3 regions of the Solidesulfovibrio carbinoliphilus subsp. oakridgensis genome follow, and region 2 is predicted to be linked to each of the others. Evidence: predicted binding sites of a transcription regulator. Region 2 holds the regulator's gene; each other region holds the start of a gene.
The links. Region 2 encodes sigma-54, which starts transcription at its own class of promoters, with help from an activator protein. Its sites were predicted from a motif close to CTGGCACGGNNNNTGCTT; they were not measured.
Positions count from the first base shown of each region.

Region 1: the regulator sigma-54 is predicted to act here: its motif matches at 3,821-3,838, upstream of DFW101_RS05215 (PEP-CTERM sorting domain-containing protein).
Region 3: the regulator sigma-54 is predicted to act here: its motif matches at 2,274-2,291, upstream of nifH (nitrogenase iron protein).

Region 1 is NZ_CM001368.1:1,172,574-1,182,367, reverse strand. It holds gene DFW101_RS19425 (hypothetical protein) at 1-579, opposite strand, end outside; gene DFW101_RS19420 (hypothetical protein) at 1,326-1,736, opposite strand; gene DFW101_RS05220 (hypothetical protein) at 1,801-2,937, shown strand; gene DFW101_RS05215 (PEP-CTERM sorting domain-containing protein) at 3,118-3,717, opposite strand; gene DFW101_RS05210 (CheR family methyltransferase) at 4,401-8,924, opposite strand; gene DFW101_RS05205 (tetratricopeptide repeat protein) at 9,150-9,794, opposite strand, start outside.
Region 2 is NZ_CM001368.1:1,045,806-1,055,599, forward strand. It holds gene rapZ (RNase adapter RapZ) at 217-1,104, opposite strand; gene DFW101_RS04675 (PTS sugar transporter subunit IIA) at 1,193-1,645, opposite strand; gene hpf (ribosome hibernation-promoting factor, HPF/YfiA family) at 1,646-2,194, opposite strand; gene rpoN (RNA polymerase factor sigma-54) at 2,246-3,682, opposite strand; gene DFW101_RS04690 (KdsC family phosphatase) at 3,800-4,342, opposite strand; gene DFW101_RS04695 (CTP synthase) at 4,508-6,139, opposite strand; gene DFW101_RS04700 (phosphoribosylformylglycinamidine synthase subunit PurQ) at 6,330-7,142, shown strand; gene tadA (tRNA adenosine(34) deaminase TadA) at 7,293-7,838, shown strand; tRNA gene DFW101_RS04710 (tRNA-Ser) at 7,901-7,994, shown strand; gene DFW101_RS04715 (hypothetical protein) at 8,233-9,363, shown strand; gene DFW101_RS04720 (FAD-dependent oxidoreductase) at 9,303-9,794, opposite strand, start outside.
Region 3 is NZ_CM001368.1:549,777-559,570, forward strand. It holds gene nifD (nitrogenase molybdenum-iron protein alpha chain) at 1-588, opposite strand, end outside; gene DFW101_RS02345 (P-II family nitrogen regulator) at 642-1,016, opposite strand; gene DFW101_RS02350 (P-II family nitrogen regulator) at 1,028-1,357, opposite strand; gene nifH (nitrogenase iron protein) at 1,408-2,232, opposite strand; gene DFW101_RS02360 (HD domain-containing phosphohydrolase) at 2,746-4,149, opposite strand; gene DFW101_RS02365 (response regulator) at 4,163-4,528, opposite strand; gene ftsH (ATP-dependent zinc metalloprotease FtsH) at 4,750-6,825, shown strand; gene folP (dihydropteroate synthase) at 6,779-7,666, shown strand; gene cdaA (diadenylate cyclase CdaA) at 7,713-8,483, shown strand; gene DFW101_RS02385 (CdaR family protein) at 8,480-9,376, shown strand; gene glmM (phosphoglucosamine mutase) at 9,408-9,794, shown strand, end outside.

The DNA.
Region 1 (9,794 bases), 130 kb from region 2:
CTTGAGGGGAATGGTATAGCCGTCGAGATTGCTCAAATCCAGGTAGTCGGCTTCATTCCTGTCCTCATGATTGTTGGAAGGATTCAGCGTGCAGTTGCCTGCTGTCACATGGCCTGTGTCACAGCCACCTGTGAATTCAAAAATGGAATCAATGCCAAAAGGATTGTGACCAGGTGGAACACCGATTTTACAATCTTGGGGATATTCTGGCTTGTCCTTGTCTGTTTGAGGCTTGCAACCAAGATAGAATTTGAATTTTCCGCTAAAGATTCCCTTGTCAGGTATGCATAATTCAACTTTATTTGTTACTCCATTCGCGTCGTATTTTCCTATAATCGTCATGGATTGATTATCTTTAGTGCCTAAATCCTTGAACCCGCCCCCAACGCTTCCCCACAACTCTGTATTCGTGGAATCACTTGGAGGCGTCAGAATGATGTACGCGTCCTCAGGAAAATTGTTAATGAAGGTCAGCCGTTGAGAATAATTATCCATACATTTCGTCTCGGCTTGTGCAGTGGCACTCAACAAGAGAAATATTCCCGTGAGCATCGTGAGTTGAGCCAGTACGCGTCGCATGGGCCCCTCGCTGCTTTGGAGATGAATGGAAAATACCGCTTCATGTAGGGAGCCACTCTCCATCTTCGATAGAAAATACCCTCCTTTGCCAGTTTTCAAGCTCGCCGCGTCCAGTCTGTGCCGACAAAAAGACGGATGTCTTCCCAGGCGAGTAGGCCACCCCATGGCGGGTTCCAATGTGCAGCCCTGTGGGGGAATGCCGAACACCTTGCTGCATAAAAGGATTTTCATAACAGGATTCCCGTGATTGCAAGTCGCGTCAAGAGAAAAAGTTATCATATTTCCGGTAAGGGCGTGCATCGCCTAAGAAGCCATGAATGGCTAGGAGTGCCGGGAATCTTCAGCCCGGACTCGGGATCGCAGTTTCACCTGCCAGGACGTTATCCCGGTTCTCAAGGATGCCGGTATATCCATCCCCATGGAGGGCAGGCAAAGGCCGGTGGATGGGGAACGTCTTTATCGAGCGCCTGGGGCGGTCGGTGAAATGGGAGTGCGTCGCCTTGCGGGAACTCGAAACCGGCGCTGGGAGCCCTATAGGGCAGTCACTTGCTGTGTGGCGACGGACATGGACAAGAAGGCCAGGATGGCCACGAAGACGCGATACGGCCAACGGGAACGGCGCTGCCGTCTGGCCTTGCCGAGACTGGATGTCCGGTCAGCAGTTCCCTGTACAGCGACGACAGGGACTCGAGCCGGCGTGATGACCGATCTTTTGGGCTTGTGGAAGAGGGGGGCAAACGGATGGGTCAAAAACAGGCTGAACTTTCTATGACTTTTTTGAAACCAAATGATATCAGGTTGTTACTTCTGGTCTTGGTTCCAAGGGTGCCGAGCCCTCCTTTGGCGCCATTGATCTGGAAAAGGCCGGGAGAACCTTCCGGCCTTTTTGTTTTTTTCGCCGGGAGGGGGCGCCCGTTTGGGCGATTTTCGCCGCGCAATCCATCTTTTTGGGCAACGGATACGAACGGCTGGTCCGTTTTGCTGGTACGGACCTGGGGCAGGGTCTCCTGATGACTGGTCGCGCTCCTTCCCATTTCGTCTTCCGTGCGGCAGGCGGCTTGCAGTTCTTTTTGGCAAGGGTGCTGTTGCCGCAAGGAGCGGACCGGCCTATAAGCGTATGAGGTGGAATCGGCGGTTTCCGGCGGTGGAAAATTCATCGCTCGAAACCGTCGCAGGTTGGAAATTTTCCTCGAACCGCCCCAAGCGTGGAAGGAAGGACCGGTGTCGCAATTTTTGAAAACGTACCTGCCGTATCACGACGGCGTTGCCTCCCGATGGTTTTCCCTGCGCCAGGCTGTCCGGAACGCCTTGAAGAGGAATACCGGCCGGGCGGTGGTCTTCCTGGATGCGACCGCCCTTGGCGACCGCCATCTCTATCTTCTGGCCCAGTTTTTCATCCAGGCCGGTTACTTCGTCTCGATCGTCGGCAGCATACGGAAAGAACTCTATTATTACCGAGATCCCTATTATTTTTATGTCTTTTCGTCGAAGAACATCAATTTCGTCAAGGAGGTGGAGCGCGGGGATCCTGGAAACGCGCTGCTGTGCACGGACCGGCCGGTCCCCGGGCACCTGGAGGAACGGTTCACGCGCATCCTTCGTCTCAGCTACGACATCGATATCATGCCGGAAAGCGCCGAAGGTACCGTGATCCTGCCCTATCCCATGCATCCCAATGTCTACCAGGCCGGCCAACTGGCCCGTATCCCCGAGTTGCGCGGCCGGCCGAAGACGGTGGGCGTCTTTTTCGCCGGTAACCTCAAGGACCAGTATGCCCGGACGACGCGGCTGCTGCGGGGCATGGTTCCACGGGCCGTGGCCATCCGGAGCGTCCTGCGCCGCTTCAAGGAGCGCGTGCGGCTCTTTACGACCAGGGAAGCCTTGTTGCGGGCCCTGGACGAGGAGGACCTCGCCACGTCCATCGTGGTCTTTGACGCCACCACGGCCAGACTCGGCCGGGAGGAGTGGTTTCCGGTCCTGGCCCGAAGCCGGTTTTTCCTGGCCTTGCCCGGCGTGGTCATGCCCATGTGCCACAACGGCGTGGAGGCCATGGCCCTTGGCGCGGTGCCCATCCTCGGCTACGGGCATCTTTTTTCGCCCCGGCTCCGATCCGGCGCCGTCTGTCTGGAATATGTCTCGGAAGCGGATCTGGCCGGGGCCGTGGAAATGGCCTTGGCCATGGACGCCGCGGCTTATGACGGCCTGCGCCGGCGGGCCGTGGACCACTTCGACCGCCATATGGAGCCGGCGGCTTTTCTGGATGCGTTATTGCGCGGTTCGGGCCGGATCCTCGACGTCCGTTTTCCGGCCGAATTCGTGAGCGAGGCGGTGGCCGGGGGCAACGGGACCGCCGGGTGAACAGGGCGTTGGCCGGGGGAGGGAGATTGGAGCGAGGTCCTGTCCGGACCGGACCGACCCGGGCATGGGGCGGAGGGAAGGCCGCTCTTGGCCCGGGCCGGCGTGCGGCTGCCGCAGGGCAACGACAAGCGGGCGGGGTCGTCCTGACCCCGCCCGCTTGTCGTTGCCTGGGAAAAGTGGTTAGGCCTTCTTCATGAACCGCTTGCGCGAGCCGAGCAGGCCGATCATGCCGGTACCGAGGAGCAGCATGGTGGCGGGCTCAGGCACGGTGCCCGGATCACAGGGGTCGTAGGTGTAGCAGCCGGACAGCACGCTCTTGTCGAGCTTGAAGCTGTCGCTGCCGCCGGTCGTTTCGTCGAAGGTGATCAAGAGATTCCAGGTGCTGCCGGCAATGGAGCTGTACAGAGCGTAGGGGATATTGAATGTTTCGGCCTTCCATCCACTGGTGCTGTCCAGCGTACCGATCTGGGTCTTGGAGTTTCCGGCCTGGACAACCCAAACCTCGGCCGGATTCCACCAGGAAGAATCAACCTGGCTATAGGTAAGAGTCAAAAATGCGCTGGTAACGTCCACAGCCGGATAGGCGAAGTCGACAGAGTGGGTGTAACTGAAATCAGGATTGTCGCCAATTAATTGATATGTCCGCCCATCGTAGGTGCCGCTGCTGTAGAAATCAACGGTATCGCTGTAGTCTCCAGTAACGACGAAGGCGTGAGACGAAATGGTGCCCAGGGCTATGATCGACAAAGCCAGACAGATACTCAGGATGAACCGCTTCATGACAAATCCCCCTTTCATGTTTTGTAAACACCCTATGTGTTTAACGACCCCTGACAGTGTTGTTGCTGTGTGGCAACCCGCGTTTCTTCTTCTGCCTGCTTGTGAGCATAGAGCGTGCCAAGCGCTTGTTTGATTTATAACTTTCTAGAATCTTTGGAATACGTGGAACAGCAAGCGGTTTGAGGCGAAATGGCAGGCCTCTTGCTGTAAAGAAATCCGAAGCCAAAGCTCTTTGGCGGAAATTTTTCCCGACAAAATCCGTCCGAAGGCGGCCAAGGCCCGGGTTACTGGCTTCGAGCACCGCGCCGCAGGCGATGTTCACGGCAGGCGGAAAGGGCGGGATCGAAGGGAAAACGGTCCGGCCGCGTTGCATGGGCGGTTGGCAGGCATGCGTCGCAGCGGTCCCATGCCGCAGGAAAAATATGAAAACAGGTCCGAGCGCCGCCAGGGACGTGCGGGAGAGGGCAACTGGGACTCCGTCAGAAATGCGCCCCTCTCCGCGCCGCCAGGGACGTGCGGGAGAGGGAGTCGGGTCCCACGCTGGTGCCGGAGGTTGCTTCAGGGGCAGGGGCGGGAATTGTAAAAAAGGCCAACAGGCAACCAGCCTCCCGGCCTGTCCGCCTGCCGCTCTCCGGTGGCTGATTACGGAAGGATAGTTATCGCAAGGTGCGGAAAAGACAGGTTCAGTGCGACCGATCCTTCTTTTTCGCTTCCATGACCCGCCCCAAAACCCGCTGCAATTCATCCAGATTCAGGGGCTTGGAAATATAGTCGTTCATGCCGACGGACAGGAATCGTTCCCGGTCGCCTTGCAAGGCATAGGCGGTCTGGGCCACGATGGGGATATCCGGATTGCCGGCCTCGCCCGAACGGATGAGCCGCGTGGCCTGTTCGCCGTCCATGACCGGCATGAGGGCGTCCATGAGCACGAGGTCGAACTCGCGGGTTTTGAGCGTCTCCACCGCCTGCCGGCCGTTGTTGGCGATTTCCACGGTATGGCCCCAGCTCTGCAGGATGTGGCTGGCGAACAGGCTGTTGACCTGGTTGTCCTCCACCAGCAGGATTTTAAGCGGCGAAATGCCGTCCTGGCCGGCCGACAGGGGGGACGGGGGCGTCGTCTCGATTTCCGCGACCTTCTCCAGGGTAAGGACAAAGGAAAACGTGCTGCCCCTGTGGAGTTCGCTTTCGACCTGGATCACGCCGCCCATCATTTCCACGAGCGCCTTGGAAATGGCCAGGCCAAGGCCGGTGCCTCCGTACTGGACATGGGCAGAGGAGGCAATCTGCTCGAATTTTTCAAAGATGGAATGAATCTGGGCGCTTGAAATACCGATGCCCTCGTCCTTGATCAGGAAGAGCAAGGACGCCCTGCCAGGCTCCTGGATCTCGGCCAGACGGACTTTGACCTCCACGCGGCCCCGTTTGGTGAACTTGATGGCATTGCCCACCATGTTCGTCAGGATCTGACGCAACCGTCCCTTGTCGCCGATCACCCGGTCCGGGACGCCCGGCGCAATGGAGAAGAGGAACGTGAGCCCCTTGTCCCGCGCCAGGAGCCCAAGGGGCTTGAGCGTGGATTCGACCATCTCCACGAGGTCGAAGGGCTTTTGCTCCAGCACCACCCGGCCGGCTTCGATCTTGGAGAGGTCCAGGATGTCGTTTATGATGTCGAGAAGCGACTGGCCGGACTGGTGGACGAGCTGGAGAAATTCCCGCACGTCGTCGGGCAGGTCGCGGTTGAGGGCGAGCTGGGTCATGCCGAGGATGCCGTTCATGGGAGTCCGGATCTCGTGGCTCATGTTGGCCAAAAATTCGCTCTTCGTCCGATTGGCCCGTTCGGCCTTCTGTTTGGCTTCGAGGAGTTCCTTGGCGAAGCGCTTGTTGTCGGAAACATCGCGCAGGATGGCCAGCAATCCGATCCTGTTCCCCCGGGTGTCGCGTAGGACGCTTACCGACGATTCCACCACGATGTGGCTGCCGTCGGCCCGGGCATGATCGAATTCCTTGATCCACAATTGTCGGTCCTCGGGACGATCGGCGGCGGCATCGTCGGCCATGATCCATTTGATGCCGGTGAAGGCCTCCAGGGGTTGCCCCATGGCCCGCTCGGCCGGGATTTCGAGAATCCGTTCGGCGCCCGGATTCCAGAGGATGATGGAGCCTGCCTCGTCCACGGCGATCAGCGCGTCGCTGACCTGCGACAGGACGTCGGCCTGGAACCGGAGTCTGTCCTCGGCCTGTTTGAGGCCGGTCATGTCCCGCATGACGACAAAGGTCTCGGCCGCCACGGGAACGATGCGCACTTCCAGGTGGCGGTTGTTGCCATGGGCCACGAAATGGAGATCCAGGCTGCGCTGGGCGTCCGCTTCCCGCGCTTCCTGCAGGGCCTCCTCCAGGGTGGCGCCGTGCTCGGGGCCGAAAATCTCGGAGAAATGCTTGCCGGCCACAAGGGTGGCATCCGGGATGATATCCGGCTGGTGCGTGGAGCGGCAGTTGAGGATGGTGCCGTCCGGGGCGACCTTGAAGTAGATGTCCGGAATGGTCTTGTAGAGCGTTTCCAGCTCTTCGGTCTGCTGCGAGAGCCGCTTCTCGGCGGCCACGGCCGAGGTGACATCCATGAAGGTCAATACCACGCCGTCTATCCGGTCGTTGATCGAACGGTAGGGAATGACGCGGGTCAGGATGCGCTGGTCGGCTTGGCCGACCAACTGCCGTTCCAGTGGCATCAGGGTTTCGAGGACGTGGTGGATGTCCTCGAAAATTTCCTTGTAATCGATCCGGGAGCGCAGATGGGCAAAGGGACGCCCGATATCCACGTCCAGGATGTTGAAGAAATCCATGACCTGGGGCGTGAATCGCCGGATCGTCAGATTCTTGTCCAGAAACAGGGTGGCGATCCGGCTGCTGTTGATGAAATTTTGCAGGTCGCTGTTTGCGCTGCACAGATCGTCGAATTTGTGCTGCATTTCGTTGTTAAGCGAGGTCAGTTCTTCGTTTATGGAATGAAGTTCCTCGCGGGATGTCTCCAGCTCCTCGTTGGAGGATTGGAGTTCCTCATTCATACTCATCAATTCTTCATTGGACGACTTCAGTTGCTCGTTGGCGCCTTCCAGTTCCTGGACCATTGTCTGCAATTCTGTCTTGGCTGCATTGAGCTCCTGTTCCAGGCTTTTGATCAGCACTTCGCAATCGGCCGTCGGGCCGATCATGTGCGAGGCGGCCTTGTCTCCGCTCCACCCGACATGCTCGAAAACGACCAGGAAAAGCCGTTCGAGCCGTTCGTCCTCCCAAAGCGGCATGACAATCAGGTCAACCGTTTCGATTCTGCCGTCCACGGGCAGGTGCAAGCTGTTCCGCCGTACGGATTGGTTTTCCTTGAGGGCTGTGTGCAGGGTCGAGCGCAGGTACGGCCGTAACGATTCCTTGGCCAGCAACAAGATGCTTTTGGTGGATTCACCGGCAGTGACTTCAAAATAGCGATTGACCGGACCGAAAAAAGTCAGTGGCTCGTAGCGGTCGTTGATGACGACACTTGAAGCCGAAAATCTTGTAACGATAAGCTGCTGTGCTTGTCTTGTATAGGAAGTATGGTCGGAATGACAGGATTCGTTGGAGGTTTCAAGCATTACTTGCTGTCCATTCGACAAGATAAATGGAATGTCATGAATTTTGCCCGGGGTATTTGCTTTAGCCTGAAATATTTTCCACTTTCGATCTACCGTTTCGAAAAGGCCCATCTGCTCCGTAACGGATTCCGACGGCCCAAGAAATAGAAATCCCTGCGGATTGAGGGAATAATGGAACATGGGCAGGACTTTCTTCTGCAGATCCGGGGACAGATAAATAAGCAGGTTCCGGCAGCTGATGCAATCAATATGCGAATAGGGAGGGTCGCGGATCAGGCTGTGCGGGGCGAAGATGATCATTTCCCTAAGGGATTTCATCACCCTGTACGCAGGGCCTTCCTTGGAAAAGAAACGGCTCAGGCGTTCGGGAGAGACGTGGGCTTCAACGGCCGCGGGGAAGAGGCCATGCCGGGCAACCTCCAGGCTTTCCTCGTCGATGTCCGTGGCGAAGATCTGGACCCGGTTGGTTTTGCCGTGCCGGCCCATATGTTCGGCCAGAAGCATGGCCAGGGAATAGGCTTCTTCCCCGGTGGAGCAGCCGGCCACCCAGAACCGGATGGTTTCGGCCTCGGATTTGCCGGTGATGATTTTCGGAATGACCGTCCGGGCCAGAATTTCGAAGGCCTCCTCGTCCCGGAAAAAGTTGGTCACGCCAATGAGGAGTTCCTGGAAAAGCATTTTTATTTCGGCGTCATTGTTTTTGATATAGGCAAGATAATCCTGTCGTTCCGGAATCTGCAGCAGGGCCATGCGCCGTGCGATGCGACGGGCCACGGTATTGGGTTTGTACCATGAAAAATCATGCCCGCGTTTGACCTTTATCTTGCGCAATATTTTTTTAATGAACTCGCTTTTTTCCATAGTTTCGACTGTTGCCTGGGATTCCAAGGGCAGGTTGGGCCGATGTTTGAGCAGGTTCAGGATTTTTCCAGGCATTTCCTGGACGTCCAGGACATAATCGACCACCCCCGTGGTCAGGCCGCTCTGAAGCCTGTCCGCGAACCTGGCGTCGCTGTTTTGGGCCAGCGTGATACCGCCAGACGCCTGGACCGTCTTGAGGCTCAAAGTGCCGTCGGAGCCCGTCCCGGGAAGGAGAATGCAGACGGCGTTCCCTTTTTGGTCCTTGGCCAGGGAAGCGAAGAAACGGTCGATGGGGCGGTTGTGCCCCCGGGGCCTTTCCGGTTCCGCCAGGTTCAGGCTGCCGTCAAGGATGAGGAGTTCCTTGCCCGGCGGCATGGTGTACACCGTGTCCGGCGCGACCCGCAGCCCATCGGCCGCCTGCCGGGTCGCCATTTGCGTCGCCTGTCCGACGCGCTCGGACATACGGCTGTCGTGTTCCGGTGAGAGGTGCTGGACCAGGATGAAGGCCGCGCCGCTGTCCGGCGGCATGTGGGCAAAAAAGGTTTCGATGGCCTCCAGGTCGCCGGCGGACGCGCCGATGGCCACAATGGGGATAGGGGGAGCCTTGTGTTCCTTTATCGTTTCGCCAATGGCGTGGGGATCTGCGGTTTGCGGCGCAAGCGGCGAAGGTTCTTGCCTGCCCGGCGTTTCTGTCGGCCTGTGCTTCTTGGATGGCGACATCCTTCACTCCTGATCCGGTCCACTTCGAACGAAAATGCTATGGTCGGCTTCATACGACGGTCAAGGGGTACGCGCAAGCTTTTATGCCTCTGCCGTTTTTCTTGTGCCTTCTCTTGCGTAGGCCTGAGGCGGCCGCCCTGGCCTGATGCAATTCCACGGTGTTCTCGCCCCCTTTCGGTCGATGGTGGAAGGCCTGATCCCTTGGGGCGGCCGATAACGGATCGCCTATGGCCGGGCCATGGCCTCGTAGGCCTCCTCCAGGCATCGCGCCAAGTCCCTGGCGTCGGTGAGGGGACTGGCCCGCATCCGCTCCCGCTGCCCGGAACGCAACCCGGTCCTCCCGGCCACGTCCCGGGCCAGGGCCACGGCCAGACCGGCGTAGGCCTCGGGGGTGGCAGCGACCCAATCCCCATGTCCCAGGCCGGATACGAGCGAAGCGGCCATGCGGGTCGCCAGGCGGTCCCCGGCCATGGTCACGACCGGAACGCCCATCCATAGGGCATCGCAGGTGGTGGTGACGCCGCTGACGGCGTCGACGGGGTCGAGGGCGACATCGACGAGGTCATAGGCCGCCATATGCGCCGGCCAGTTTGCGGTCTGGCCCATGAGGACGAGGCGGTCCCGGGCGATGCCCCGGCCTTCGAAGGCGGCCAGCATGCGCTCGCGGTTGGCGGCGTGGTCGAGTTGCCCGGATTTGAGCAGCAGTTTTCCCTCGGGCAGGGCCGACAGAATCCGCGACCAAAGATCCAGGGTGGCGTCCTGGATCTTCGAGAGGTGGTTGAAGCTGCCGAACCATATTTCGCCGTTGCCGCGCGGCGTCCAGGCGGACCCGGGCAGGTCTTCCCGGCCGTCGTAGCACAGGTAGGGCCG
Region 2 (9,794 bases):
GGAACAGGGGCCAGGCACGCAGAACGCGCCGCACCGCTGCCGGCCGATCCGGCCTGCCCCGGGCAGCCGGAAAAAACCAAGGGCGCGCGGTGCGCCCCGGCCGTCCCGTCCCGCCGTTGCCGGGCGCCTGTAAGGCTCCGCCCGGGTCCTTCGTCCGGCTCCGCCTGGGACCCCAAGGCCGCAGCCGCGGCTTCCCCGGCTGCCGGCAACGACGCCCTAGCCGCGTTCGATATGCCGGTGTTCCAGGGAAATATTATAGCCAGCCTTGGACAGGGTGTCAAAGACGGCCTCGGCCACGGCCACGGACCGGTGCCGTCCGCCGGTGCAGCCAAAGGCGACGGTCAGGCGGTAGCGCCCTTCCTGGGCATAGAGCGGCAGCAGGTAGAGCAGGAATTCCTGAAGGCGGGAAAGAAACTCCCGGCCAGGATCCGCAGCCAGGACATAGTCGCGCACCGGGGCGTCCTTGCCGGTCTGCTCGCGCAGCTCCCGGACGAAATAAGGATTGGGCAAAAAACGCAGGTCAAAGACCATGTCCGCCTCGGAGGGAGGTCCGTACTTGAAGCCGAAACTCATGACGTGGACTTTGAGGGTGCCGCGCGTGGTACGGATCGAAGCCCACTTTTCCTGCAACTTGCGGCGCAGGTCGTGGATGGAGAAATGGGTGGTGTCGAGCACCATGTCGGCCGCTTCACGCAAGGGCGTCATGCGTTCCCGTTCCTCGAGCACGGCCTGCTCGAGGCCCCGGTTGGCGCTTTCCAGGGGATGGGGCCGGCGCGTGGTGGCATAGCGGCGGATGATTTCCTGGGTGTCGGCCTCGAAAAAGATGATCTGCGGGGCCACGTTTTTCACCTTGATCTGGGCCAGGGTCACGCCCCAGTCCGTATCGAGGTCGGCTTGCCGCACATCCATGCCAAGCGCCAGGCCCTTGTAGCGCTGGCCGCCCTTTTCGTCGAAAAGATTGATGAGCTTTGGCACGAGCCCGACCGGCAGGCCGTCCACGCAAAAAAAGCCCAGGTCTTCGAACACCCGCAGGCCGGTGCTCTTGCCCGAGCCGGACAGCCCCGTCAAAATGACGATTTTCAGTTCCGTCGGCGTTTCTTCCATGGTGTCTTTGCCCCCCGCCCTCAAGCTCTAACCGATTCCTTGCGCGCTTGTGTGACGGCAAGCGCGCAAGGAGACGGTGCTACGCGTTTCAGGCGGCGGCGGTCAGAACCTGCCACAGGGCCGCGTCGTTTTCGGCGCTCAAAAAGGCGTGCCGAAACGATTCGTCGGAGAGGAGCCGTGAGATGTGGGCCAGGATGCGCAGGTGCAGGCCCGCCACGTGCTCCGGCGCAAGGACGAGAAAAAAGATGCGGCAGGGTTTGAAATCCAGCGCATCGAAGTTGACGCCCTTGAGGCTCCTGCCGACCGCGATGACGATCTTTTCGAGGCTCTCCATCTTGCCGTGGGGGATGGCCACGGTGTCGCCGATGCCGGTCGTGCCGAGGCTTTCCCGGTCAAGGAGCACCTGATGGGCCCGTTTGGCGTCAAAACCCGGCAGGCCGGCCGCAATTTTGGCGACCAGCTCGGCCAGCACTTCGGACTTGGACTCGGCCGCGAGCTCCCCGATCACGAATTCGGGCTGGAGATAGTCCTCGAGACGCATCTACACACCCGTTCCAGGATCGATCAGGCCGAAGTCGCCGTTGCGCAGACGGTAGATGACGTTGGGCCGTTCGGTTTCCGAATTGATGAACACCAGGAATTCGTGCTTGATGGTCCCAAGCTGCATGGCCGCCTCTTCCACGGCCATGGGCTTGGGCTCGTATTCGTTGGTCTCGACGATGGTCGGCGTGCGGGCCCCGGCGTTGTCGGCGTTGATGGTGATGACGTCCATGCGCACGGTCTCGGTCGACTGGCGGCGGCGGTCCTTTTGCTTCTCACGGAACTTCTTGGCCTGCGCTTCCACCTTGTCGAGGATCATGTCGATGGTGGAATACATGTCCTCGGACACCTCATGGGCCGAGATATGCATATTGTCGGCCACGAAGATCACGTCGGCCATCTGGCGGGTCTTTTCCACGGCCAGATTGACCTGCAGTTCGGAGGCGTCATTGGCGGAAGCATATTTGGCAAGCTTTTCCAGACGCTTGCGAGCGTAGTCGCGCAAATGGTCGGAAGGTTCGAAGTTCTTGAAATTAAAAGTGATGTTCATGAGATCCTCCAGATGGCGTGGTATTGGGCCGGGGAAGCCCGGCCCGAAGCATCAGAAAATTTCCTTGCGCTTGGACGAGGATTCAATGCCCATGGCCGTGCGGTATTTGGCCACGGTGCGCCGGGCGATGTTGATCTGCAACTCGTCTTTGAGCATATCAGCAATGGCCTCGTCGCTGATAGGCTTTTTGGCATTCTCCCCGGAAATAATCCGCTTGATCATGGCCTTGACCGATTCCGAGCCGACCGTGCCGCCGTCGTCGAGGTCAAGGGAGCTGTTGAAAAAGAACTTGAGCTCGAAAATGCCATGGGGCGTGGCCACGTACTTGTTGGACGTGATGCGGCTGACGGTCGATTCGTGCATGCTGATGTCGTCGGCCACATCCTTGAGGATCAACGGCCGCAACCGCGTGACCCCCTCCTCGAAGAATTCCCGCTGGAACTTCACGATGCTCTCAAGGACCTTGTACAGGGTCCGCTGCCGCTGGTAGAGGCTTTTCATCAGCCACATGGCCGAGCGCATCTTGTCCTGGAGATAATCCTTGTCCTTGTCGTTTTTCGGATTGATCTCCGCCATGTAGGTCGTGTTGACGTTGAGCCGCGGCATGCCCTCTTCGTTTAAAATAATCACGAATTCGCCGCCGTATTTGTACACAAAGGCGTCCGGGCTCACGAAAATGGGATCGCCCGAGCCGTAGCTGGCTCCGGGCATGGGATTGAGGGTCTGGATCAGCTCAAGGTATTCCTTGAGTTTTTCCATGGTGATATGAAATTTTTTGGCCAGCGGCTTGTAGCGTTTCTTCTCCAGGTCTTCGAGGTGGTCGCGCACAAGCTCGATGAGGATGGTGTCCTCGTAGCCGTAGACCTCGATCTGGGTGAGCAGGCATTCGCTCGGGGTCCGGGCGGCCACGCCCACGGGGTCGAACCGCTGGAGCCGGTGGAGCACGGTCTCCACTTCGGGCACCGAGGCTCCGGCCATCTGGGCCAGTTCTTCGAGGGAAGCCCGCAGGTAGCCCGAGGAATTGAGGCTGCCGACGATACTCTCCCCGATCTCCAGTTCCTTGGCCGTGAAATTCGACAGGCGCATCTGCCAGCCGAGGTGCCCTTCGAGGGAGGGTTTGGAGGCGAGCCTGGCGTCAAAGGCCATGCCCTCCTCGGGCATCTCCGACTCCCGGGATTGGGACTGGCGGCCGGTGCTGGCGAAATCGCCGAGATAGTCGTCCCATTCGGCGTTTTTGAGGAGTTCCTTTTCCATGGCCGCGTCGCTGGAATTCCCGGTCGGCCCCAGGTTGTCCTCGGCCATGGTCCGCTCCGGTTGGCGGTCCTCCTCGATCGATTCCTCCAGAAGGGGGTTTTCCAAAAGCTCCTGCTGCACGCTCTCCAGCAGCTCGAGCCGGGAGAGCTGCAGGAGTTTGATGGCTTGCTGCAGTTGGGGAGTCATCACCAGCTGCTGGGAGAGTTTGAGCTGCTGTCGCAGTTCCAGGGCCATGTCTACCGCCGTGCGAGGTCCTTTGGATGTTGGTGCGAAAAGCGGGGGCAAGGCCGACGCCCCGCCCGCTCAACAAAAAGCATGCCACAATCGAAGGATCGTGGCAATCGGCACGGCTTACCCTTCCGGGAGGAACCAGGCGTAGGCCGCTTCGAGACGGCCGCTGGCCTGAAGCAGGAACCGGATGGCCTCGCGCACCGCCCCGTGCCCGCCGGGACGGCTGGCCACCCACAGGGCCAGGTCCATGATTTCCGGCTGGGCGTCGGCCACGGCCATGGGCAGGCCGACCAGACCCATGGGGCCGGCGTCCACCCAGTCGTCGCCGAGGTAGGCGGCCTGGCCGGGGGAAAGCCCCAGCCGCCCGAGGATGCCGGTCAGGATCGGAACCTTGTGGTGGTGGCCGGGATGGTACTCGCCAATGCCCAGTTCCTTGATGCGGGCGGCCACGGCCGGACTGTCGAGGCCGCTTATGACCGCCACTTGCAAGCCCGCCATCTGGGCGGCCTTGATGCCGAGGCCGTCGTGGGCGTGAAACCGTTTGGCGATGCCGCCGTGGGCGTCGACATAGAGGCCGCCGTCGGTCAGGACGCCGTCCACGTCAAGGACGAGCAAGGCCACGTCCCTGGCCCGCGTCGCGGCCAGCTTCGCATCCTGCGCCATACCACCCGCCTCCTCGCGCCGCCCGGCCCCGGCGGGACGACCCGAGGCGACGCCGTCCGCTCATGCCGCGTTCTCGAAATCCGCGCATACGAATTTTGAGAACAACAAATTAGAATATTTATTTTTTTCTAAAAACTATGCCCCTGCTTTTCAGCGAACGTCGTGCTAGCCCTTGTACCGCTTGGCCGCCTTCACGAATTCCCGAAAGAGCGGATGCGGACGCATGGGGCTGCTCTTGAACTCCGGGTGGAACTGGCAGCCGAGGAACCACGGATGGTCCGGCAGTTCCACGATCTCGACCAGCTCGCCGTCCGGCGACAGGCCGCTTAAGACCATCCCGCCCTCTTCAAACGAGGGAGCGTAGGTCTTGTTGAATTCGTAGCGGTGGCGGTGGCGCTCGGAAATCTCCTCGGCGGCGTAGGCCGCGGCGGCCTGGGTTTCCGGCTTGACCCGGCAGGGGTAGGCTCCCAGGCGCATGGTCCCTCCCTTGTCGCTCGACGGGTCCCGGTACTCGGTCTTCTGGGTGCGGCAGTCGAACCATTCGCGCATGAGGTAGATGACCGGGTGCGGCGTGGTCAGGTCGAATTCCTCGGAATTGGCGCCGGAAAGCCCCAGGACGTTCCGGGCGTATTCGATGACCGCGCACTGCATGCCAAGGCAGATGCCGAAAAAGGGCACGCCCTTTTCCCGGGCGTATTCGATGGCCGTAATCTTGCCCTCGACCCCGCGCGAGCCGAAGCCGCCCGGCACCAGGATGCCGTCGATGCCGGCGAAGGTGGACGCCGCGTTCTGGCGGGTCACTTCCTCGGAATTGACGTACACGAACCGGATGGAGACCCCGGCCGCGATGCCGCCGTGGACAAGGGCCTCGTGCAGGCTCTTGTAGGCTTCCTTGAGGTCCACATACTTGCCGACAATGGCGATGGAAACCTGGCCTCCGGGATTTTCCGACCGGTGCAGCAGGTCGCGCCAGGCTTGCAGGTCGGCGTTTTTGGCCGGCAGGCGCAGCAGGATGGCGATCTTCTGGTCCACGCCCTCGCCGTAGAGGCGAAGCGGCAGTTCGTAGATGTTTTTGACGTCCACGGCGGTAAAGACCGCGTCCGCGTCCACGTCGCAGAAAAGGGCGATCTTTTCCTTGATGTCGCGCCCAAGCTCCACTTCGCTGCGGCAGATGATGATGTCGGGTTGGATGCCGATGGACCGCAGTTCCTTGACGCTGTGCTGGGTGGGCTTGGTTTTGACCTCGCCGGCCACGCGCAGGTAGGGCACGAGGGTCAAGTGGATGTACAGGGCGTTTTCCTTGCCAAGTTCCATGCGCAGCTGGCGGATGGCCTCCAGGAACGGCTGGCCCTCGATGTCGCCCACCGTGCCGCCGATCTCGATGATGGCCACGTCCTCGTCGCCGGCGACGCCGAGGATCGACCGCTTGATCTCGTCGGTGATGTGCGGGATCACCTGGACCGTGCCGCCGAGGTAGTCGCCCCGGCGTTCCTTCTGGATGACGCTGAAATAGACCCGGCCCGAGGTGAAGTTGTTGTTCTGGCTCATGGGCACGCCGAGGTAGCGCTCGTAGTGGCCGAGGTCGAGGTCGGTCTCGGCCCCGTCGTCGGTGACGTAGACCTCGCCATGCTGGAAGGGGTTCATGGTGCCGGGATCGACGTTGATGTAGGGGTCGAGCTTCTGGATGGTGACCTTGAGCCCCCGGGCCTGGAGCAGTGCGCCGATGGAAGCGGCGGCCAGCCCCTTGCCCAGGGAGGACAGCACCCCTCCCGTCACGAAAATAAACTTGGTCTTCATGATGATGCCGTCCTTGGAAAAGAGGTTAGGCCACGCCGGCGGACCCGGCGGCCCGGGTCCCTCGGGACCGGGCCGGACCGGGCCTGTGGCGCGGTTCGGTTGACGCGGCCGGGGCGGCCCCTTATGTTCAGCCGCGTAAAGTATGCCTTCGGGCGCAAATTTTCAAGGAACCCCCGGGAGGATTTCCCTTATGGCCAAGGTGCGCACCCTCGTGATCACCGGTTACGGCACCAATTGCGAAGTGGAATCGGCCTACGCCGCCCGCGCGGCCGGGTCCGACGTCACGGACATCGTCTTTTTTTCGGATATCGCCGCCGGTCGCACGCGCATTCCGGATTACAATTTCCTGATCTTTCCCGGAGGGTTCCTTGACGGGGACGATCTCGGTGCGGCCCAGGCCGCGGCCGTGCGCTGGAAGCACGCCAAAAACGCCGCCGGCGACGCCCTTCTTGGCCAGCTCAAAACTTTTTTCGAGGCCGGGGGGCTTGTCCTTGGCATCTGCAACGGTTTTCAGCTCCTGGTCAAGCTCGGCCTGCTGCCGGCCCTTGGCGGCGACTATTTCGCCCGGCAGGTCAGTCTCGCCAACAACGACTCGGCCCGGTTCGAGGACCGATGGGTAACCCTGGCCGCCAATCCGGAAAGCCCCTGCATCTTCACCCGGGGCCTCACGCGCCTGGACCTGCCCGTGCGCCACGGCGAGGGCAAGCTCGTGCCCAAGAGCCCGGAAATCCTGGACGAACTGGTCAAAACCGGGGCCATCGCCCTCTCCTACGCCGATCCGGCCACAGGCGAGACCACCATGGAATATCCGCAAAATCCCAACGGCTCGCCCCTGGCCATCGCCGGCCTGACCGACCCGTCCGGCCGCATCCTCGGCCTCATGCCCCACCCCGAGGCCTTCAACCACCCGACCAACCACCCCGGCTACACCCGGGGCGAACGCCCGCAGCTCGGCACGGTACTTTTCGAAAACGCCGTGGCCCACCTGCGGGGCCACGCCTAACCGAGGCGTTGCCCCGGACCCTACCAGGGCTCTGCCCAGGACCGCCGGGGGGATTTTCCAGCCCCCCGGCGGTCCTGGGCGAGGGAAGTCAGCTCCCCTTTCACGCGACACGCGGATTCGCAGGGAAAAAATATTCAGGAAGGAATGGCTATGGCCTTGCAGCCGGCCCGGCGCTTTGTCGCCGGCGGGGATATGCTGCCCGACCCGCCGCCGGGCTGGGAAAGTTTCGAGGCGGTGATGGGACTCGCCCTGGCCGAGGCCCGGGAAGCGGCCGCCCTGGGCGAGACGCCGGTCGGCGCGGTCCTGCTCTCCGGCGCGGGCGAGGTGCTGGCCCAAACCGGCAACGGCCCGATCTCCCGGGCCGACCCCACGGCCCACGCCGAAATCCTGGCCCTGCGCCAGGCCGCGGCCCGGGTCGGCAATTACCGGCTGCCGGGCTCGATCCTGGTCGTGACGCTCGAGCCCTGCCTCATGTGCCTCGGGGCCATGATCCACGCCCGGGTGGGGCTGCTCGTCTACGGCGCGCCCGACCCGCGTACGGGCGCGGTGGATTCGCGGCTCCCCGGCCCGGACCTGCCCTTTTTCAACCACCGCTTCGACGTTCTTTCCGGAGTGTGCGCCGACGCCAGCGCCGCGCTCCTGCGGCAGTTTTTCCGCAACCGCCGCGCCCGGCCGGACGGGGCCCCGGCAAAATAATACTTGCCAAGCCAGCTTTGTTCGCTTAGGATTCCAAATTCGTTCCGGTTCTTTCTTTGTGCGGAGAGGTACCGAAGTGGTCGTAACGGGCCCGACTCGAAATCGGGTTGCGGGTTAATAGCCTGCACGTGGGTTCGAATCCCACCCTCTCCGCCAATCATTTGCCGCCTCCCCGGGACATCTTATCGCAACAGATCACGATGCTATCGCATAGCACCCTTTTCCCCGCTTTTTTCTCTCCACGCGCTCTTTACCCCCAGGGACAGCGGGCACTTTCGGAGGCCCCCGGAGAGGCGTTGGCAGGACATTTGTCCGGCCATTGCCTTTGCAGGCGTGCCTGCGGGGTCTGGATCGACTTGACATCCGAGAGCCGGGAGCCGAAAATGGTTCCAATATGCGACGCCGTTGGATTGTGTGCGCGACCGGTGGCCTCTTTGCTGTAGCGGTCGTGTTGCTTTTGCTGGCCTATTTTCTTCCTTTCGGAAAAATCGTCTTCACCGATGCCGATGCATCGCTTTATACCCTGCTCTTGCGTCGGAAAATCGACATCGCCGAGCGTATCCCAAGCCGAAAACTCCTTATATCCGGAGGATCTTCCAGTCTGGAAGGATTTCACGCCGAAGCCATCGAACAATCGCTCGGCATCCCATGCGTCAATTTTGCCGTGGGTGCCGGAGCCGGATATGACTTAATCCTTTATGAAACGGCCAAACGCCTGCATCCCGGGGACATGGTGCTCGTGGCTCCGGAATTCGACGTCTATCTGGCCGATCAGCCAAGCATCACCCCGCCCACGGCCCTGACATCCTACATGCTCGGATCGGATTTTTTCCGAACCCTGTCCGTCCCCGACTTGTCCCGCTACATTTGGCTCCTTCCCTTCCCCCAGCTCGCGCAGTTCGCCTTTTCAGGAAAGGATGGGGCCGAGACAGCCCAATCGATCGATTTGGATCATATCCTCACCACCCATGGCGATGTGATCTATTCCGATCCTCCCGAGACATACCGCGAGGCGTTGAAAAAAAATCTCTCTCTCATAAAAGACTTGTACCCGCCGCTGCTCTACGACTTTCAAGGAGTGAGTGACCTCAGGAAGAGAAGGTTCGATCAGGTGGTTACCTCCTTCATAGTCCATTGCCGCCAAAGAAATATTGACGTCCTCTTCACCTATCCCAACAGCTATCGCTCGGATGCTCTCGATCCCGAAAAGATGACGTTATTGGGCGCGGCCATCAAAGCCTATTACGAGGAGAAGGGGGTGCCCTTTCTGGGCGCGTTCGAAGATTCCCGCTTTCCCCTCGACTGCCTCAACGACACGTTTTACCACCTTAACGGCCAAGGCCGCCGTGTACGGACAGCCCGCCTGATCGAGGACCTGCGTCCGTTCGTACCGGCGGTTGGCGGCATCGCTTCCACGGTTTCCGGGCTCGGAAACGGCTTTCCGAAACGCAGGCCCTTGTTCTTTCAGGCTTCGTCCCCCCCTTCTGCCGACGTGGCTTCCAGGTTCCGGTTGGCCGGACCGTGAAGAACGCGGCCCGCCTCGTCGAAGCGCGAGCCGTGGCAGGGGCAGTCCCAGCTCTTTTCCCACGGATTCCAATGCACGATGCACTTCATATGCGTGCAGTTGGCCACCTGCCGGTGCAGGCCTCCGGCCGCATCCCGCCACACAGCCTCCTTGCCCCACCCCTTCCGGACAACGGCCCCGGTGCCGGGTGCGATCCGGTCTTCGGTTGCGACCTCGCCCGGACTGATCCAGTCCAGGGTCTGCCGGGTCACGTTCAGATTCTCGCCAAGCCACCGGGCGATCCCGGCCCCGCCGTGGAACACCTGCCGGGCCGGGGAATAGAGTTCGGTCCAGGCATTGCTCCGGCCAAGGATCAGGTCGGAGAGCAGCATGCCGGCAATGGCCCCGTGGGTCAGGCCGTGGCCCGAGTCCCCCGTGGCGATGTAGACGTT
Region 3 (9,794 bases), 500 kb from region 2:
GTTGGCGATGTGGTGGCCGGCGGACTGGGACACGCCCTTGTACCCTTCGCAGGAGTTGGCGAAGATGGTGATGCCGAGCTCTTCCTGCATCGTCCGGGCGACCGCGTGGATGTCGTCGCCAATGAGGCCCACCGGACAGGTGGAGAAGATGGAAATGGCCCGGGGATGGAAGTTGTCGTAGGCTTCCTTGATGGCGGCGCGCAGCTTCTTTTCCCCGCCGAACACGATGTCGTGCTCGGTCATGTCCGTGGAGAAGGAGTAGGGGATGTAGTTCTCCCCGTCGGGACCGGCGTCGGTCTGGTTGCGCCGGGTCAGCCAGGAGTAGAAGCCGCAGCCGATGGGGCCGTGGGTCAGGTTGACGATGTCGCGGGAGGGGCCGAGAACGACGCCCTTGCAGCCGGCGTAGGTGCAGCCGCGCTGGGTGATGATGCCCGGGATGGTGCGGACGTTGGCCTGGATTTCGGGAATCGCCTCGCCTGTCTCGGAGCCCGGGATCATGGCCTTGGCCCGCTTGCGCGCGACCTTGGTGGGCATCTTGGCGATCAATTCCTTCTTGATCTCTTCGGTATTCAGGGGCTTGGTGCTCATCTCGATGCTACCTCATTGGTCTTTATGGTCCGGGGACGTCCGCCGCGCTCGCGCTACACGATGGCCGCGTCGCCGTCCTCGCCGGTCCTGACCCGGACGGAGTCGGAGACGGGCATGACGAAGATCTTGCCATCGCCGGCCTGGCCGGTTTTGTTGACGGACATAAGGACGGTCACCACATCCTTGACCTGGGCGTCTGGCACCACGATGGACACGATGCGCTTGGGATACAGGCGGCCCTTGGTGCCAAGCAGGGCGATGGCTTCCTCGTTTCCGGCGGCCGCGCCCTCGAGCACGGCCTGGTTGACCAGTCCCTTCCCCCGGCCGTAACCCTCGCGGGCCACGAAGGCCGGGATGCCGGCGTCGGCCAGGGCCTTTTTGGTCTGGTTCATCTTGTTCATGCGGATAACCGCCATGATTTCCTTCATGATGCCCTCCCTTAGGATTCCTTCACGCCGGAGGAGATGGTGTACATTTCCTCAACCGGGCTCACGAAGATCTTGCCGTCGCCGAAGGCGCCCTTGGAACCGGTGCGCGCGCTTTCCATGATGGTCTTCAGCACGAATTCCTTGTCCTTGTCGTCCACGACGCAGATGAGCATGACTTTGGGAATCTCGTCGTACTGGATCTCGCCGATTTTTATGCCGCGCTGCTTGCCGCGACCGGCCACGTTGAACTTGGTCACGGCCGGGAAACCGGCATCCATCAGGGCGGCCAGGACTTCATCGGTTTTCTCGGGACGAACGATGGCTCTCACCATGGTCTGCATAACGTGTTCTCCTTGCGTGCGTGCGGTGTGTGTCTGGGCGGCGCGGTTGGCTAGCTGTCGATGCCGAAGTCGATCAGAAGCTTTTCGAGCACGTTGATGGTCAGGGGCTTGGGGATGACGAACATCTTGTTTTCGTCGATCTTTTTGGCCAGGGCCCGGTATTCGTCGGCCTGCGGATGTTCGGGCGAATAGTCGATGACGGTCTTGCGGTTGATCTCGGCCCGCTGCACCTGGTTTTCGCGCGGCATGAAGTGGATCATCTGGGTGCCGAGCTGGCGGCACAGTTCCTCGATCATGTCGGCCTCGTGGTCGACCTTGCGGCTGTTGCAGATGATGCCGCCGAGACGGACGCCGCCGGTGTCGGCGTACTTGACGATGCCCTTGCAGATGTTGTTGGCCGCGTACATGGCCATCATTTCGCCGGAGCAGACGATGTAGATCTCTTCGGCCTTGCCGTCGCGGATCGGCATGGCGAACCCGCCGCACACGACGTCGCCGAGGACGTCGTAGAAGACGTAGTCGAGGTGCTTGTCTTCCTCGTAGGCGCCGAGCTGTTCGAGCAGGTTGATGGAGGTGATGATGCCGCGTCCGGCGCAACCGACGCCGGGCTCGGGGCCGCCGGACTCGGTGCACATGGTGCCGCCGTAGCCTTCCTTCAAGATGTCGTCGAGATCGACGTCCTCGCCTTCCTCGCGCAGGGTGTCGAGAACGGTCTTCTGGGCCAGCCCGTGCAGGAGGAGACGGGTGGAGTCGGCCTTGGGGTCGCACCCGACCACCATGACCTTCTTGCCCATTTCCGCCAGACCGGCGACCGTATTCTGGGTGGTGGTGGACTTGCCGATGCCGCCCTTTCCGTAAATAGCGATCTTGCGCATTTTGTAATGCCTCCTCGTGCAGAGTGTGATGGAACCCTCTTTAGCAGGAGTCATGCCAGGAGGGGGAAGGCGTGATAGTGGTGTGTTATTATATTGATATAAAATAATAATTTTTACGATCTTCGTTGTAGCTCCGGAATTGCGCCTCGCTTTGCGACAAAATTGTCTGTGATGCTACGACAAAATTGTTTGAGTCGTAGGCGCGGCCAGGGCAGGCGAGGGAATGGCAGATGGGCCCGAAGTGGCTGGAAGAGGTCCGGCCAGGCGCTCCGTGAAGGCATGGGAGGAAAGGCCCGGTCCGGGCCGACGACTGGGACGAGACGGATGGTTGCCGCCAGAAGCGGCGTCGGATTACGGAAATGTCAAAAGGGGAGGCGTGTCGGTGGGGGGGCCGGCGCGGACCGGGGGGAGCCCGGCAAGGGCTCGGCCCCATCCGGCCTCGGCGACAGCGGCACGGGGACCGGATTCGGTCCGGAAGGACAGGGGTTCACGGCCACGCCGGCCGGGAAACCCTCAGTACCGCACGAGGCCGTCGCGAATGACGGCCTGGACCGCGTCCACGGCCTCGGGGTCAAAGGCCGTGCCGCGCAGGCGCGCCACCTCGGCCAGGGCCACGTCCACGCCGAGGGCCGGGCGGTAGGGGCGGTTGGAGGCCATGGCGTCCAGCACGTCGGCCACGGCCAGGATGCGGGCCTCGATCCCGATATCCCCGGCGGTCAGGCCGCGCGGGTAGCCCGAGCCGTCCAGTCGCTCGTGGTGGGACAGGACGATTTCGGCCACCGGCCAGGGGAAGTCGATGTCTTTTAGGATTTCATAGCCCGTGGCCGCGTGCTGCTTCATGAATTCCCATTCGAGGCCGATCAGCTTTCCGGGTTTGCAGAGGTAACGCACGGGCACGCTGATCTTGCCGATGTCGTGGAGCTGTCCGGCCACGCGGATGCCGGCCACCGCATCCTCGGTGAGGCCCATGGCCCGGGCCATGGCCGAGGCGAGCTTGGCCACGTTGTCCTGGTGCCCGGCGGTGTAGGGGTCGCGGAAGCGCACGGTCTTGGACAGGGATTTGACGGTCTGGTGGAAAAGGGTGCGGGTGGCTTTGAGGCTTTTGCGCAACTGCTCCTGGGAGCGCCGCCGTTCGGTCACGTCCTCCATGGAGCCTTCGTAAAGGACCACCGCGCCCTGGCCGTCGCGAACGGCCCGGGCGTGGATGGACACCCAGATCCGCGCGCCGTCGCCACGGGCCAGTTCGGTCTCAAGGGCACGCACCACGCCGACCGCCTCCAGGGTGGCCCGCAGGAACTGCCGGTCCGCGGGGGCGACAAAGAGGGTTTCGGCCATGTCCGGCTGCCGGGTCAGGTCGGCCGGGGAGGCGTAGCCGAGCATGCGGGCCAGGGCGGCGTTGACCGTGACGAAGCGGCCGGTCGGAGTCATCTGGAAAAGCCCTTCCAGGGCGTGTTCGAAAATGGCCCGGTATTTTTCCTCGGCCTCGGTCAAGGCCCAACTCGTGCTCTTTTCGGCCGTCACATCGCGCAGATAGCCGAAATAGAAGACCTCGCCGGCCTGGGACACGACCCGGCGGGCCGATTCCTCCACCCACAGCACGAAGCCGTCCCGGCAGATGGCCTGGTATTGGCGGCCGGCGACGAAGCCGTCCCGGGCCAGGTCGGCCAGGATGCCCTGGCGGGCTTCGGGGTCCAGGTAATACTGGTCCGGTATGGCGGCCATGGCTTCGAGGAAACCGGCGGGGGCCTCGTAGCCGAAAAGCGCGGCCATGGCGTTGTTGACTTCGAGCAGGACACCGTTTTCCCCGCGCAGGTACACGGCCAGCGGCGCGTCGTGAAAGAGCAGGGCCGCCGGGTCCGTGGCCTCGGCGCCCGTGTCGCCAAGGGCGGTGGGGAGAATATGGATATCGGAATTCATGGGCCGGACGCGATCAGGTAAGGAAACGGCGCACGAGGGCCACCAGGCTTGCGGGCGCAAAGGGCTTGACGATCCAACCCGTGGCTCCGGCCGCCACGGCCCGGTCGCGCAGGCCGCGCTGGGATTCGGTGGTCAGGACCAGGATGGGGATGAATTTGGTTTCGGGCCGGGCGCGCAGCCGGGCCAGGAGTTCGATTCCGCCCATGTTCGGCATATTGATGTCGGTGATGACGAGGTCCACGCCGTCCCCCACCTTCTCCAGGGCATCGGCGCCGTCCACGGCCTCGACGATGTCGAAACCGGCGTCGAGAAGCGTCCGGGAGACGAGCGAGCGCACGCTTCCCGAGTCGTCCACCGTCAAAATCCGCTTTTCGGCCATTCCTGCTCCTTGCCGGTTGCGCCCTGGACGCTTATTGTTTGAAACAATATGAAGCATCGGAAGCCTTGGCAAGCCTTGGACGGCTATTTCAACCGGGCCCGGCCTGTCCCCCGGAGTCTGTCCGCGCCGCGTGGACAGACTCCGGGGGGCTATGCTATGACTGACGCCTTTACAACAAGCGGGCCTACCCTCTCCGCGCCCGTCCCCTGGAGGACTCCAGTTTGAACAGTTTCGCGAAAAATCTCATGCTTTGGGCGGCCATTTCCCTGGTCATGGTCGTCCTTTTTAACTTGTTCAACCAGCCCCAGACCCAAAGCGCCAAATTCTCCTATTCTGACTTCATGCAGAAGGTGAACGCCGGTGAAGTGGTGTCGGTCAAGATCCAGGGGTCCAAAATCTCCGGCGTGACCTCCGGCGGCGGCAAGTTTCTCACTTACGCCCCCGAGGATCCGACCCTGGTCTCCACCCTCATGCAGAAGAAAGTGGAGGTCATGGCCGAGCCGGACGAGGAATCGCCCTGGTACATGACGCTGCTTGTCTCCTGGTTCCCCATGCTCCTTCTGGTCGGCGTGTGGATTTTCTTCATGCGCCAGATGCAAAACGGCGGCGGCCGGGCCATGAATTTCGGCCGGTCCCGGGCCCGGATGATCACCCAGGAGTCGACCCGGGTGACCTTCGAGGACGTGGCCGGCGTGGACGAAGCCAAGGAAGAGCTGACGGAAGTGGTGCAGTTCCTGTCCGACCCCAAGAAATTCACCCGGTTGGGCGGCCGCATCCCCAAGGGCGTGCTCCTGGTCGGCTCGCCGGGCACGGGCAAGACGCTGCTCGCCCGGGCCGTGGCCGGCGAGGCCGGGGTGCCCTTTTTCTCCATCTCGGGCTCGGATTTCGTGGAGATGTTCGTCGGCGTCGGCGCGGCCCGGGTCCGCGACCTCTTCCTTCAGGGCAAAAAGAACGCCCCGTGCCTTATTTTCATCGACGAGATCGACGCCGTGGGCCGCCAGCGCGGGGCCGGGCTCGGCGGCGGCCATGACGAGCGGGAGCAGACCCTAAACCAGCTCCTGGTCGAAATGGACGGCTTCGAGTCCAACGAAGGCGTCATCCTGATCGCCGCCACCAACCGCCCCGACGTCCTCGACCCGGCCCTTTTGCGCCCGGGCCGGTTCGACCGGCAGGTGGTGGTGCCGACGCCCGACGTGCGCGGCCGCCGCCGCATCCTCGAGGTCCACTCCCGGCGCTCGCCGCTTTCCCCGGACGTCAACCTCGACATCCTGGCCCGGGGAACGCCCGGCTTTTCCGGGGCGGACCTCGAGAACCTGGTCAACGAGGCCGCCCTGCAAGCCGCCAAGGTCAACAAGGACCGGGTGGACATGGCCGACTTCGAGCACGCCAAGGACAAGGTGCTGATGGGCAAGGAGCGCCGCAGCCTCATCCTGTCCGACGAGGAGAAACGGACCACCGCCTACCACGAGGCCGGACACGCGCTGGTGGCCAAGAATCTGGCCGGCACCGATCCCATCCACAAGGTCTCCATCATTCCGCGCGGCATGGCCCTTGGCATCACCATGCAGCTGCCGGCCGACGACCGGCACAACTATTCGCGGGAGTACCTGCAAAACAATCTGGCCGTGCTCATGGGCGGCCGGGTGGCCGAGGAACTGGTCCTCAACCAGATGACCACGGGCGCCGGCAACGACATCGAACGGGCCACGGCCATGGCCCGGAAGATGGTCTGCTCCTGGGGCATGAGCGAGGTGCTCGGACCCCTTTCCTACGGCGAGCGGGACAACGAGATATTCCTCGGCAAGGATCTCGTGCACCACAAGAACTTCAGCGAGGAGACCTCGCGCCAGATCGACGCCGAGGTGCGAAAGATCGTGGAATCGGCCTACCGCCGGGCCCGGTCCATCCTCGAAGGCGAGCGCGAAGCCCTGGAACTGGTGGCCAAGGCGCTCCTCGAGCGCGAAACCATCTCCGGCGAGGATATCGACCGCCTGCTGCGGGGCGAAACCCTCCCCCCTCCCGAGACCCCGGCCGGGGGAACCAACGGGACGGCCGGGGGCAACGCCTCCGGCACGCCGGCGAGCGCGCCCGCAGCCGCCACACCGCCCGTTACCGGCGATCCGGCCGCCGCAACCGCTGCGCCCGCTTCGGACGTCTCGTCCCCGTCCATGACCAGGGCGGCCGCGCCGGACGCGCCGGCAAACGCCGCGTCCCAGGGCTCGTCCGACGAGTTCACCCTGGAGCCGGACGATGCCGGACACCCGCAGAAACCCGCCGACGGCGGCCATGACCGGTAAAAGCGCCGATCTCTGGCGGCTTGGCCGGGGACTTGCCCTGGACTGCGCCACGGACCGCGTGGCCGGCATCGTCAACGTCACGCCGGACTCCTTCTCCGACGGCGGCCGCCATGCCGACACGGCGGCCGCCGTGGCCCACGGCCGGCGGCTCGCCGCCGACGGCGCGGACATCCTGGACGTGGGCGGCGAATCCACCCGGCCCGGGGCCGCGCCCGTGCCGCTTGAGGCCGAACTGGCGCGGGTCGTGCCCGTGGTCGCCGCCCTGGCCGAGGCCCTGCCCGGGGTGGTCCTTTCGGTCGATACCTACAAGGCCGGCTGCGCCGCCGCCGCCATCGAGGCCGGGGCGGCCATCATAAACGACGTCTCGGCCTGCGCCTTCGATCCCGGCCTCCTGGATGTCGTGTGCCACCACAAGCCCGGCTACGTCCTCATGCACAGCCTCGGCCGGCCCGAGACCATGCAGCGCGATCCCCGCTACGGCGACGTGGTCGAGGACATTCTGGCCTTTTTCGAGGAAAAGCTGGCCATGCTCTCCCGGGCCGGGCTGCCCGAGGACCGGGTGGTCGTGGACCCGGGCATCGGCTTTGGCAAACGGCCCGAACACAACCTGGAGATCCTGCGCCGGCTGGACCGGTTCCTGGTCCTTGGCCGGCCGGTCTTTCTCGGGCTGTCCAACAAGTCCGTGTTCGGCGCCTGCCTGAACCTGCCGGTCGGGGAGCGGGGGCTGGCCACGGCCGTGGCCTCGGCCCTGTGCTCCGGCCGGGGCGCCCGCATCCACAGGCTCCACGACGTGGCCCAGGGCCGGGTGGCCCTGGGCCTGGCCGCGGCCTTGGCCGCCTGATCCTCTTTTCCCGCTGCGTCACCGCCGTTTCGGAAAGCCGCCCGCCATGTCGCTCGCTTTTTTCGACAATCTGCGCGTCTCCTGGATCGAGATCCTGGACATCAGCCTCGTCACCTTCATCTTTTACCGGGGACTCATCCTCATCCACGGCACCCGGGCCGTGTCCGTGCTCCACGGGTTTCTCCTCATCTGCATCCTCTATTACCTGTCCGGAGAGTTCGGCCTCAACACCCTGCACTGGCTTTTGACCAACTTTCTGGGCTCGGTCTTTCTGGTGCTGATCATCCTTTTCCAGGCCGATATCCGAAAGGGCCTGTCGAGCGTCGGGGCCGGGGGCTTTTTCCGGGCCAAGCGCCGGGAGGCCATGACCGAGGCCGCGCTTGACGCCTGCATCCTGGCCGTTTTCCAGATGGCCCGATCGAGGACCGGCGCGCTTCTCGTTTTCGAGCGCCGGGTGCCCCTTGGCGACTACATCGAGCGGGGGGTGGAGCTGTCCGCCCGGATGAGCCGGGAGCTCCTTGGCACCATCTTTTTTCCGGACACGCCGCTCCATGACGGCGCGGTCATCGTCCAGGGCGAGACCATAGCCGCGGCCGGCTGCATCCTGCCGCTCATTGCCGGCGTGACCCTCGACGCGAGCCTCGGCACCCGGCACCGGGCCGCCCTTGGCATCACCGAGGAGACCGACGCCCTGGCCGTGGTCGTGTCCGAAGAGCGGGGCGTGGTGTCCGTGGCCGAGGGCGGCCGGCTCATCTCCCCGGTGGACGAGCGCGCGCTCAAAAACATGCTGTGGAACCTTTTCGCCAAGCGCCTATGAAACCGAACTGGCAATATCTGCTCCTTGCTTTCGCCATGTCGCTTTTCTGCTGGTATCTGGTCACCGGCCGGGAACGGGTGGACACCTGGATGACCATGCGGGTGGAGATGACCGGCGCGCCCGAAGGGCTCTACATCAAAAGCGGCATGCTGGGGTCGGTGGACGTGCTGGTGCGCGGCCCGCGCGGCGTGGCCCGCCGGATCGAGGACAGCCAGCTCGTCTACAGCCTGGGTCTCGGCAAGATCGTGCCCGGCAAGAACCTGATCGTTTTCGAGGCGAAAAACATTCCCCTGCCCAAGGTCTACGAGGTGGTCGAGATCCGCCCCTCGCGCCTGGAACTCGAAGTCGAGCGCCGGGCCGTCAAGACCGTGCCGGTCAAGGTGGTGCTGCGTGCGGCCGCGCCCGCCGGCTTTGCCATGTCCGGGGCCAGGGCCGTGCCCGACAGCGTGCGCCTGACCGGTCCGGCCGGCAAGCTCGACGCCATAAGCGAGATCAAGACCCAGCCCATCACCCTGCCGAACCCGCCGCCGGCCCACTTCGACGATCAGGTTCCCCTGGACGTGCCCGAGGAGACGGACGTGTCGCCGCCCACCGTCCAGGTGTCCATGAATTTCGCGGGCAAGGAATCGGAGGTGACGCTGCGGGCCCCCATTGCCGTCAAAAAGCCCAAGGGCCGGGACGTGGACGTTTCGCCCCCGGCCGTGACGCTCCGGGTCAAGGGGCCGGCCGCCATTCTGGCGGACAAGGATTTTCCGGGGCTCATCGAAGCCTCGTTGGAGTTGAAGCCCGATATCGAACCGGGTAAGTATGTAGCGTCGTATCGGGTGAAGATGCCGCAAGGCTGCGAACTGATCGAAGCCCAACCCGACAAGGTGTCCTTGACCGTGAAATGAGGTCGGGTCCGGTCCCGGCCTGGGAGCATGCATGGAAAAAAAACTGTTCGGAACCGACGGGCTGCGCGGCAAGGTCAACACCTATCCCATGACCCCGGAGGTCGTCATGCGCCTGGGGCTGGCCGCGGGCCAGGTCCTGCGGGACGGCGGCCGCCGCCACAAGGTGCTGATCGGCAAGGACACCCGCCTTTCCGGCTATATCTACGAATACGCCCTGACCTCCGGCTTTTGCGCCGCCGGCATGGACGTGATCCTGGTCGGCCCGCTGCCGACCCCGGCCATCTCGTTTCTCACCCGGGACATGCGCGTGGACGTGGGCGTGGTCATCTCCGCCTCGCACAATCCCTATCATGACAACGGGATCAAGTTCTTCGACCACATGGGGTTCAAGCTGCCGGATGCCGTGGAAGCCGAGATC